Regions from separate parts of the Azospira sp. MPR-E4 genome, predicted to be linked through region 2. Evidence: predicted binding sites of a transcription regulator. Region 2 holds the regulator's gene; the other holds the start of a gene.

Region 1 (5,931 bases), on a different contig from region 2:
TTGGTTTTCTTGTCCACCCCGTCCACCCGGATGATGGTCTGGGCCGCCTTCGACAGCAGGGTCGGGTAGGTGGTGAAGAACTGATTGTTCTTGTGGAAGATGTCCGGCATGCGGCGGTACTTCTTCAGGTCCTTCATGACAAAGCTGTCGTCCAGCTTGGCCTTGTACTTGGAGAGGTTGGGGGCGGTGAAGGCCTTGCCCGCCTGCTTCAGCTCCACCAGGGTCTGGGCCGCCAGCATGCCGGTGGTCATGGCCAGGTTGGAGCCTTCGCGGTGGATGCCGTTGACGAACATGCCGGCATCGCCGGCGATCAGCCAGCCGTCGCCATAGACCTGGGGCACGGCGTTGTAGCCGCCTTCGGGGATCAGGTGAGCGGCGTATTCCTTCATCTCGCCGCCTTCGATCAGGGGGGCGATGGAAGGATGCTTCTTCATCTTGTCCAGCAGCTCGTAGGGCGTGGTCTTCTGCTTCTTGAAGTCCGACAGCATGCAGCCGATGCCTAAGGTGATGGATTCCTTGTTGGTGTAGAGGAAGGCGGTGCCCATCATGCCTTCGGAGATGGTGCCGGCCATTTCGATGACCACGCCCTCTTCCTCGCCGATGTTGAAGCGGGCCTCGATGGTCTCCTGGGGCAGGAAGTGGATTTCCTTCACCGCCAGGGCCACGTCCTTGGGCTTGATCTCGGGATGGAAGCCGGCCTTGGTGGCCAGGCGGGAATTCACCCCGTCGGCCAGGATCACCGCGTCGGCGTAGATTTCGCCGCCCTTGCGGTCGGTCATCACCCCCACCACCTTCTTGCCGTCCAGCAGCAGTTCGGTGACGGTGGTCTCGCAGATGGTGAGGGCGCCGACCTCCCGCGCCTTCTTGCTGAACCACTGGTCGAAGTGGGCGCGGATGATGGTGTAGCGGTTGTAGGGCGGCTTGTTGAAGTCCTCGGAGCGGTAGTTGGTGCCGACGTAGGAGTTGTCGTCCAGGATCCACACCCGCTGCTCGATGAGATGGCGCTCCAGGGGGGCGTCGTCGCGGAAGTCGGGAATGATCTTCTCGATGGCGTCCGAGTAGAGGATGGCGCCCTGCACGTTCTTCGAGCCCGGGGTTTCGCCCCGCTCGATCTGCAGCACCTTGAGGCCGCCCTTGGCCAGGGTGTAGGCGGCGGCGTTGCCGGCCATGCCGGCGCCGACCACGATCACGTCAAATTTTTCAGCCATGGTGTTCTCCTGTTAGCCGGCTTTTTTGGCTTGCGCCAGGTGGGCCTTGAAGGCTTCGGTCAGCGCCGGGAGGATGGTCATGGCGTTGCCGACGATGCCGTAGTGGGCGAAGTCGAAAATGGGGGCATTGGCATCGGTGTTGATGGCGATGATGACGTCGGCCCCGTCCATGCCCACCCGGTGCTGGATGGCGCCGGAGATGCCGGCGGCGATGTACAGCTTGGGCCGCACCGTCTTGCCGGACTGGCCCACCTGGCGGTCCAGCTCGGCCCAGCCGGCCTGCACCACCGGACGGGAGGCGCCCACCTCGGCGCCCAGGACCTTGGCCAGGTCCCACACCAGCTGGAAGTTTTCCGGCTTCTTCAGGCCCCGGCCGCCGGAGACGATGATGTCGGCGAAGGGCAGGTTGGGCTTGTCCCGGGTGTCGTCGGCGATGAACTCCAGCACCTTGGTGACGATGGAGGTTTCGATCATGGAGAAGGGCACGGTGACGATTTCGCCGCTGCGGCTGCCGTCGGCTTCCGGCATGGCCATCACCCGGGGCCGCACGGTCGCCATCTGGGGCCGGTGGCGCTGGGTCATGATGGTGCAGAGCAGGGAGCCGCCGAAGGTGGGACGGGTGGAGGCCAGGTTGCGGGTCTCGGTCTCGATCACCAGTTCGGTACAGTCGGCCACCAGGCCGGTGCCCAGGGTGGTGGCCACCGAGCCGGCCAGGTCCCGGCCCAGGGTGGAGGCGCCGAGCATGAGGATTTCCGGCTGGTAGGTGTTCACCAGGTCGGTCAGGGCCTTGGTGTAGGGCTCGTTGCGGTAGTCCTTCAGCACTTCGTCCTGCATCAGGTAGCACTTGTCGGCGCCGTAGGTGAAGGCCTCGCCGCAGATGCCGGCACCGCGTTCGCCGGGGCCGCACATGACCACGCCGCACAGCTGCACGCCGAGGGCGTCGGCCAGCTTGCGGCCCTCGCCCAGCAGTTCCCAGGAGACCGGATGCACTTCGCCGCGCTCGCTCTCGACGACCACCCAGACGTGCTTGTAATTGACGAAGCGGGGGTCCAGTTCGACCTTTTTCTTCGCCGGCTTTTTCGGTTGTTCGCTCATGGCTGTTGTCCTCTTCCCTGGTTAACCCGCCCGCTTGGCGATTTCCTTTTCCAGCTTGGGATGCTGGGTGAACACCTTGGCCAGGAGGGTCACGGCCAGGTTCTTCGGATCGTTGTCCACCGTCTCCACCATCTCGGCCCGCTGGCTGCGGGGGCGGGGGGCGAAGACCTTGCTCACCACGGTGGGGCTGCCCTTGAGACCGATCATCTCGGCATCGTCGATGCCGGCGGCTTCCCGGTTCCACACCTTGAGGTCGTAGCGGGCGGCGCGGAACAGGTCGTCCAGGTCGCCGAAGCGCATCTCGTTGGTGCCTTCAAGCATGGTGATGAGGCAGGGAGTGGCGGTCTTCAGCAGCTGCACGCCGCCCTCGGCCCGGCGCTCCACGGTGATTTCCTTCTTCTCCAGGTCCAGGTCCACGATCTTGGAGACGTAGGTCAGCAGCTGGTAGTCGAGGCGCTTGGCTATGCCGGGGCCCACCTGGGCGGTGTCGCCGTCGATGGTCTGCTTGCCGGTGAAGATCAGGTCCACCGGCATGTTGCCCATGATCTTCTTGATGGTCGTGGCCAGGGCGTAGGAGGTGGCCAGGGTGTCGGAACCGGCGAAGGCCCGGTCGGACACCAGGATGGCGTCGTCGGCGCCGTAGGAAAGGCACTTGCGCAGGGCCGCCTCGGCCATGGGCGGGCCCATGGTGACCACGGTGACGGTGCCGCCGAACCTGTCCTTGAGGCGCAGAGCCTCTTCCAGGGCGAACAGGTCGTAGGGGTTGATGATGGCCGGCACCCCCTGGCGCATGATGGTGTTGGTCACCGGATGCACCCGGATCTGGGCCGAGTCCGGCACCTGCTTGATACAGACGACGCTATGCATGGCTTGCCTCTCCTAGGGAGCGGCGCAGGCTATCCACGGATACCCGCTGCACGCCCTGTTGAAACACTTTGAAAACCTTCTGCTCGATCCCGGAGGAATGAACGAAATCGGTATAGGCCCGGGCCAGCAGCTCCCGGCACTTGATGCGGCTCAGGCCCTCGTTGAGGCCCGCCAGTCCGCCTTCCCGGGCCAGGTACTGGTTGAAGCGCTTGAGGATGTGCAGGCGCGAGACGCTGACCACGGCCGGGTCGTATTCCAGGCCGAAGTAGTCGAGGAATTCCTCGGCGGTGGAGAGCTGCTGCAGTTCGTCCATCAGGGTTTCCATAGGCTTCTCCTTGTTCAGACGACATGCAGCCGGGGGGCCGGACGGCCGCTCCCCTGCATCCCTTCCAGGTAGTAACTCATCAGTTCGCGAAAGCCCGGCGGGCGCTTGAAGGCCATGGCGTAGCTGCGCACCCGGGAGAGGATGCGGCGGGCCATGCCCTCGTCGATATCGATGCCCAGGTCCTTGTAGGCGTGGATCACGGCGGTGGAACCGGAATGCTTGCCCAGCACGATGCGGTGGCCCTTGCCCACTTCCGCCGGATCGAAGGCCTGGTAGTTGGCCGGGTTCTTGGCCAGGCCATCCACGTGGATGCCGGCCTCGTGGGTGAACACGTTGGCGCCGACGATGCTCTTGTTCACCGCCACCGGCCGCCCCGAAGCCTTGGCCACCAGATCGGAGATGGCCGGCAGCTGTAGGGGATCGACGCCGCTGTCGATGTCGTAGAGATGCCGGAGGGCGATCACCGACTCTTCCAGGGGCGCATTGCCGGCCCGCTCGCCCAGGCCGTTGACCGTGGTGTTGATGTGGGTGGCGCCGGCGGTCACCGCGGCCAGGGTGTTGGCGGTGGCCAGCCCCAGGTCGTCATGGGCGTGGATTTCGATTTCCAGGTCGCTGCGGGCCCGCAGGGCGGCGATGCGCTGGTGGGTGATGAAGGGGTCCAGCACCCCCAGGGTGTCGGCAAAGCGGAAACGGCGGGCGCCGGCGGCCTGGGCCGCCTCCATGACCCGGTGCAGGAAGTCCAGGTCGGCCCGGGAGGAATCCTCACCGCCGACGCACACCTCCAGCCCCGCCGCCCGGGCCTCGGGCACGAAGCGGCGGATGGAATCGAGCACCCAGCGGTGGTCCTTGTTCAGCTTGTGGCGGATCTGCTGGTCGGAAACGGGAATGGAGAGATTGACGATGTGGGCATTGCAGCGCCGCGTCACTTCCAGGTCGGCGGCGCACATGCGGCCCCACACCATGAGCCGGGTGGACAGCCCGAGGCCGGCGATGGCCCGGATCACTTCCTGCTCCTGCTCGCCCATGGCGGGAATGCCCACCTCCATCTCCGGCACCCCGGCCGCCGCCAGGGCCTGGGCAATGGCCAGTTTCTCCGCGGCGGTGAACGCCACCCCGGCGGTCTGTTCGCCGTCGCGCAGGGTGGTGTCGTTGATGGTGATGGTTGTCATGGCATGGCCTCTTGCCGGGGTATCAGCAATAAGGGTGCCAGGGCCGGAAATTCCGACAAAACAACATTACATCAATATGTTACACGCCTGACATGGAGCCATGTACAGGGCGAGGGGAATGCGACATTTGTCGGATATCGGACAGGCGGCCGAAAGCCTCGCTCCACCCTCAATCCGCCTTCAATCTGCCAACTCGGCACCACTCTCGCGCAACAGTTCCTTGAGGACGGAACGGTGGCAATGGCGTTCGTCCTCGCAGTAACAGCCCACGGCAAAGTTGCTTTGCCGGGACAGCACCGCCAGCAATTCGATGGCATGGCGGTTCTCCGGCGTTGCCATCTCGCTTCGGTATTTCCGCACAAAGGCGGCCCACTCCGCCTCACTGGCGGCCGCCTGGGCCAGCTTCATGGCCTCCAGGCTGGGGGCCAGGTTGGGAAACCACACGTCGTACCAGTCCCGGCTGGCGTATTCGCGCTTGGGGACGCCACGGGGCGGCCGCCGCACGGTGCCGATGCGGGTGCCTTCCCCCGGCATCCGGGGGGTTCCCAGTCGAATGACTCTTACCGCCATGGCCCACTCCTTCTGATTTTTTTCCTGCCCATGATAAACCGCCGCCAACAACCGACAGTCTTGCCCCCCCTGCCTGCCCCGGCTATCCTCCGCCCCGGCGGTCGGTGTACCGCCACCATTTTTCAGCGGCCAGGCCGCTTTTAAGCTGCGGTGCCATCCCCATCGCGGCGGCTTTGTTTTGGGGAGTCTGTCATGTCCTTTTCCCGTCGTAACTTCCTGGCGACTGCCGGCGCCCTGGGCGCAGGTGTCGTCTCCCGGGCCCATGCCGGCAACCTGGTGTTGCCCTCCCTCGGCGCCGAACTGCTGCCGCCGCCCAAGGGCAAGCGCGTCGTCGTCTGCGGCGGCGGCTGGGGCGGCCTCACCGTGGCCCGCTACCTGCGCAAGCTGGACCCGTCGGTCGAAGTGGTGCTGATCGAACGCAACCCGGTGTTCTGGTCCTGTCCCATGAGCAACAAGTGGCTGGTGGACATCGTCGGCACCGACCTGCTGGTGCACGACTACCTGACCGTGGCGAAGAAATTCGGCTACCAGTTCCTGCAGTCCGAGATCGTCGGCATCGAGCGGGACAGGAAGAAGGTCATCACCGGCCAGGGCGCCATCGGCTACGACTACCTGGTGCTGGCCCCCGGCATCCGCTACCAGTACGAAGCCTGGTTCGGCGACGACCGCAAGACCATCAACTACACCAAGGCCAACT
Region 2 (5,931 bases):
CCTGGAAATCGCCGACATGCTGGTGCGTTCCGGCGGTGTGGACGTGATCGTGGTGGACTCCGTGGCCGCCCTCACCCCCAAGGCCGAAATCGAAGGCGAGATGGGCGATTCCATGATGGGCCTGCACGCCCGCCTGATGAGCCAGGCCCTGCGCAAGCTCACCGCCAACATCAAGAAGACCAATACCCTGGTCATCTTCATCAACCAGATCCGCATGAAGATCGGGGTGATGTTCGGTTCCCCGGAAACCACCACCGGCGGCAACGCGCTCAAGTTCTACGCCTCCGTGCGCCTGGATATCCGCCGTATCGGCGGCATCAAGAAGGGTGACGAGGTGATCGGCAACGAAACCCGCGTCAAGGTGGTGAAGAACAAGGTCTCCCCGCCCTTCCGCGAAGCCCTGTTCGACATCCTCTACGGCGAAGGCATCTCCCGCGAGGGCGAGATCATCGAACTGGGGGTGGCCAACAAGCTGATCGAGAAGTCCGGCGCCTGGTACTCCTACAAGGGCGAGAAAATCGGCCAGGGCAAGGACAACTCCCGGGAATTCCTCAAGGCCAACCCGGCCATTGCCCAGGAAATTGAAGGCAAGATCCGGGAAGCCCTGGGCGTGGCCAATCCCGCCCCGGCGGCCGCTGCCGGGGAATGACCCCGAGCCTGCGCCAGCGGGCCCTGGGGCTGCTGGCGCGGCGGGAGTACAGCCGGGCCGAACTGGCCCGCAAGCTGGCGCCCCACGCAGAATCCGAGGCTGAGCTGGAGACCCTGCTGGACGACCTGGCGGCCCGCCGCCAGCTTTCCGATGCCCGCTATGCCAGTGAAAGGGTCGCCATCCGCGCCCGCCGCTACGGCGATGCCCGGCTGGCCCAGGAGCTGCGGCAGAAGGGCGTGGCCGAGGAAACCGTCGCCGCGGCCCTGGCCCAGGGCGGCAGCGAGCTGGAACGGGCGCGCCAGGTGTGGCAGAAGAAATTCGCCGCCCTGCCCGCCGATCTGGCCGAGCGGGCCAAACAGACCCGCTTCCTCCTCAGCCGCGGCTTTGCCGCCGCCACCGTCCGCCAGGTGCTGCAGGGCGGCTGGGACGACGAGTCCGGCAGCGACTGGTAGAACCCCCGGGCGACACCTCTGGCACAATGCCTTTACGCCCCCGCATTCATAGAATCCGATAGCCCATGTCCGAGCAGAACCCCGACCTCATCGCCAAGCTTTCCGCCAACAACCTGAAAAAGCGCTACAAGTCCCGCACCGTGGTGCATGACGTGTCCTTCGAGGTGGGCAGCGGTGAGGTGGTGGGCCTGCTGGGCCCCAACGGTGCCGGCAAGACCACCTGTTTCTACATGATCGTCGGCCTGGTGCCCTCCGACGGCGGCTCCATCCAGCTGCAGAATCAGGAAGTGACCCACTTCCCCATCCACAAGCGGGCCCATCTGGGCATTTCCTACCTGCCCCAGGAGGCTTCCGTCTTCCGCAAGCTCAACGTGGAGGAGAACATCCGCGCCGTGCTGGAACTGCAGAAGCTGCCCAAGCACGAGATCGACCTGCGCCTGGAGGAACTGCTGGAAGAGCTGCACATCGGCCACATTCGCGCTTCCAATGCCGCCGCCCTGTCCGGTGGCGAGCGCCGCCGGGTGGAAATCGCCCGGGCCCTGGCCACCTCTCCCCGTTTCATCCTGCTGGATGAGCCCTTCGCCGGCGTGGACCCCATCGCCGTGCTGGAAATCCAGAAGATCATCCGTTTCCTCAAGGACCGCAGCATCGGCGTGCTCATCACCGACCACAACGTGCGTGAGACCCTGGGCATCTGCGACCGGGCCTACATCATCAATGAGGGCCGGGTGCTGGCGTCTGGCCGCCCGGATGAGATCGTTTATAATGAAGACGTCCGAAAAGTATATCTGGGCGAGAGCTTCCGTCTCTGACGAGCCCAGTCTCCGAGTCTTTCCCTCAACCCGCTCATTGCCGCCGGCCCCTTCGGCCCCGGGTCCATGAAACCAACCCTCCAACTCAAACTCTCGCAGCACCTGGCCCTGACGCCACAGCTGCAGCAGTCCATCCGGCTGCTGCAGCTGTCGACGCTCGAGCTGGAGCAGGAGTTGGAGAAGTATCTGCTGGAAAACCCCCTGCTGGAGCGCGAGGACGAGAACTACGAGCCCTCCTACAGCGGGAGCGAAGGCGAATACGCCGGCAGTACGGCCGAGGCCGCTGCCGAAGGCCCGCGGGAAGGCGATAGCGGCGAATCCGGTGAAGGCGCCGACAGTCACGGCCCCGAAGAAGTCCGGGACGACAGCCGGGACAGCCTGGGCGAGGGCGAGGACTGGTTTGCCGAAGGCAGCTACCCTTCCGCCTCCCGCGACGAGGACGAGGATTCCGACTTCCAGGAAGTGCAGGCCGCCAACACCTCCCTGCGCGACCACCTCAACTGGCAGCTGGGCCTGATGCAGCTCTCCGAGCGGGACCGGCAGCTGGTCAGCTTCCTGATCGAGGCTCTGGACGAGGACGGCTACCTGACCCAGCCCCTGGAGGAGCTGCAGGAAGCCCTGCCGGAAGAGCTGGAAATCGACCTGGACGACCTGCAGATCGCCCTGCGCCACCTGCAGCACCTGGACCCGACCGGTGTCGGCGCCCGCACTCCGGGCGAATGCCTGGCCCTGCAGCTGGAAGCCCTGCCGGCCGACGAGGTGCGGGACCAGGCCCTGAAGCTGGTGCGCCATCATCTGGAACTGCTGGCCGGCCGGGACTTCACCAAGCTGAAGAAGCTGCTGGGCTGCGACGACGAGCGCCTGCGCGCCGTCACCAACCTGGTGAAGAGCCTCAACCCCCGGCCCGGCGCCCAGTACGCGCCCCTGGATGCCCGCTACATCACCCCGGACGTGGTGGTGAAGAAGGTGCGCAACCAGTGGACCGCCAGCATCAATCCGGACGCCTACCCGCGCCTGCGCATCAACCGGCTCTACGCCGAGATCCTCTCCAAGCAGCGCGGCTCCAGCCTCTCCGGCCAGCTGCAGGAGGCCCGCTGGCTGATCAAGAACGTGCAGCAGCGTTTCGACACCATCCTGCGCGTGTCCCAGGCCATCCTGGACCGCCAGCGCCAGTTCTTCGAACACGGCGAGGTGGCCATGCGTCCCCTGGTACTGCGGGAAATCGCCGAAACCCTGGGCCTGCACGAATCCACCGTTTCCCGGGTGACCACCCAGAAGTACATGGCCACCCCCCGGGGCATTTTCGAACTCAAGTATTTCTTCGGCAGCCACGTGGCCACGGATACGGGGGGCGCCTGTTCGGCCACCGCCATCCGGGCCCTGATCAAGCAGCTGGTGGCGGCCGAAGACCCCAAAAAACCCCTTTCGGACAGTCAAATATCCGAAATTCTTGGCCAACAAGGCATTGTTGTGGCGCGTCGAACCATTGCAAAATACAGAGAAGCGCTCAACATTTCGCCGGCCAACCTACGCAAGTCCATCTAAAAAAGGAGCGAGCCATGAACCTGCACATCACCGGACATCACCTGGAAGTCACCCCGGCGATCCGCGACTACGTCACTGCCAAGCTGGAGCGGGTTACGCGTCACTTCGACAGCGTCATCGACGTCAACGTCATCCTCACCGTGGAAAAGCTGAAGCAGAAGGCTGAAGTCACCGTGCGCGTGCCCGGCAAGGACATCCACGTGGATGCCGAGGATGCCGACCTGTATGCCGCCGTGGACACCCTGATCGACAAGCTGGACCGCCAGGTGCAGAAGTACAAGCAGAAGGCCCAGGATCACCACCGCGACACCATCAAGAATCACATCGAAGAGTGATCTGATTCCCTCTCCGGGACTGGGATGAAAGGCATAGGCGGCGGGGTCGTTTTCCGTTATGATCCCGCCACTTTTCGCCAGGTATCCTGCCTGAATCCCAGTCTCCAACCGGCCCTGCCGCCGCCATCCCGCTGTTCGGGGAAGGTTCCCGCCCCATGGATCTGATCGCCAAACTCCTCCCTCCCGCCCACATCCTGCTGGACCTCGAAGCCAGCAGCAAGAAGCGGGCATTCGAGCAGGCCGGACTGCTGTTCGAGAACAACCTGGGCATCGCCCGGGCCACGGTTTTCGACAGCCTCTTCGCCCGGGAAAAACTCGGTTCCACCGGCCTGGGCCAGGGGGTTGCCATTCCCCACGGCCGCATCAAGGGGCTCAAGGAAGCCGCCGGCGCCTTCATGCGCCTGTCCGCCCCGGTGCCTTTCGATTCCCCCGATGGCAAGCCCGTCGGCCTGATGTTCGTGCTGCTGGTGCCGGAACAGGCCACCGAGCAGCATCTGCAGATTCTTTCCGAGCTGGCCCAGCGTTTCTCCGACCGGGCCTTCCGCGAGGCCCTGGGCGCCTGCGACAACACCGACGACGCCCACCGCCTGTTCACCGACTGGGGGAACCATGCGGCAAATCTCCATCAGCCAGCTGTTTGAGGACCACCAGGACAAGCTGTCCCTGACCTGGGTCGCGGCCCAGGGTGCCGAACGCTCCATCGAGATCCGGGAGCGGGGCAACTACGGCGCCGACGTGGTCGGCCACCTCAACCTGATCCACCCGGAACGCCTGCAGGTCATCGGCGCCGCCGAGTACCAGTGGCTGAGCCGCGTCAATCCTGAGCGCCTCAAGGCGCAGATGAACGAAATTTTCGCCGCCCAGCCCCCTGCCGTCATCGTCGCCGAGGGCCTGGAAGTGCTGCCGGCCGTGCTGGAGGGCTGCGAGAGCACCGGCACGCCCCTGTTCACCACCGCCAAACCCTGCTCGGCCGTGATCGACCTGCTGCGCATCTACCTCTCCCGCCGCCTGGCGGACACGGTGTCGGTGCATGGCGTCTTCATGGACGTGCTGGGCATGGGCGTCCTCATCACCGGCGATTCCGGCGTCGGCAAGTCCGAACTGGCCCTGGAACTGATTTCCCGGGGCCACGGTCTGGTCGCCGACGACGTGGTGGAACTGGCCCGCATCGCTCCCGCCACCATCGAGGGCCGTTGCCCTGGCATGCTGCGGGACTTCCTCGAAGTGCGGGGCCTGGGCCTGCTCAATATCCGCACCATCTTCGGCGAGACCGCCTCCCGGCGGAAAATGAAGCTAAAGCTGATCGTGCACCTGCAAAAGCCGGTGGCCGGGGTGGATGCGCCGCGCCTGCCCCTGGATGCCCAGACCCAGGAGATCCTCGGCGTGGCCGTGCGCAAGGTGGTCATTCCGGTGGCTGCCGGGCGCAACCTGGCGGTGCTGCTGGAGGCGGCGGTGCGCAACAGCATCCTGCAGCTGCGCGGCATCGACAACATGCAGGAATTCATCACCCGGCAGCAGAAGCTGCTGCTTGACGACGATATTTGACGAACGCATAGTGGTAAGCCCTGCCTGACCACTGACGGAGACACCATGAAAAAGATGCTGCTAGCCCTGTTTTCCCTGGCCTGTATCGGCCTGGCTCCCGTTGCCGGCGCCGCCGACGCGGCCAAAGCGCCGACGCCCCAGCAGGAGCGCATGAAGAACTGCAACAAGGAAGCCGGCGAGAAGGGCCTCAAGGGCGACGAGCGCAAGGGATTCATGAAGACCTGCCTCTCCGGCAAGACCGCCGATGCTCCCGCCGCCAATGCGGAGTGCCAGTCCAAGGCCGCGGAGAAGAAGCTGGCCGGTGCCGCCAAGGCCTCCTTCATCAAGAAGTGCGAAGCCGACAGCCAGGCTGCCAAGTAAGCCCGGGGCGGACTTCCCGCAAAAATGCCAGCCGATTGAAGGCTGGCATTTTTTTTGACAGAATGGCCTGCCCCATTCCACCTGCCCCGGCGTTGATGCCGGGGACTTTCCCTGGAGCCCCGAGATGAAGCCTGCCCCCCTGCGTGCCGCTTCCCGCCTGCTCTGCTGCGGCCTGCTGCTGGCGGCAACCGGCGGCGCCCGGGCCTTCAGTTTTGCCGAGGACGAGAAGCAGG

The links. The regulator sigma-54, encoded in region 2, starts transcription at its own class of promoters, with help from an activator protein. The targets are predictions, from matches to a motif close to TGGCACGCTTNCTGCTNA.
Region 1: a site for sigma-54 is predicted at 4,687-4,704, ahead of nifV (homocitrate synthase). Genes of this name have one in related genera too.

What each region holds. Positions count from the first base shown of each region.
Region 1 covers NZ_JBXAST010000023.1:113-6,043, reverse strand. The annotation lists gene AC1RTA_RS08855 (FAD-dependent oxidoreductase) at 1-1,208, opposite strand, end outside; gene AC1RTA_RS08850 (electron transfer flavoprotein subunit alpha/FixB family protein) at 1,221-2,303, opposite strand; gene AC1RTA_RS08845 (electron transfer flavoprotein subunit beta/FixA family protein) at 2,325-3,170, opposite strand; gene nifW (nitrogenase stabilizing/protective protein NifW) at 3,163-3,495, opposite strand; gene nifV (homocitrate synthase) at 3,510-4,664, opposite strand; gene AC1RTA_RS08830 (DUF488 domain-containing protein) at 4,845-5,234, opposite strand; partial or broken gene AC1RTA_RS08825 (FAD-dependent oxidoreductase) at 5,427-5,931, shown strand, end outside.
Region 2 covers NZ_JBXAST010000016.1:19,931-25,861, forward strand. The annotation lists gene recA (recombinase RecA) at 1-649, shown strand, start outside; gene recX (recombination regulator RecX) at 646-1,101, shown strand; gene lptB (LPS export ABC transporter ATP-binding protein) at 1,167-1,913, shown strand; gene AC1RTA_RS07140 (RNA polymerase factor sigma-54) at 1,980-3,458, shown strand; gene hpf (ribosome hibernation-promoting factor, HPF/YfiA family) at 3,473-3,793, shown strand; gene ptsN (PTS IIA-like nitrogen regulatory protein PtsN) at 3,949-4,434, shown strand; gene hprK (HPr(Ser) kinase/phosphatase) at 4,403-5,338, shown strand; gene AC1RTA_RS07160 (PsiF family protein) at 5,384-5,698, shown strand; gene AC1RTA_RS07165 (hypothetical protein) at 5,823-5,931, shown strand, end outside.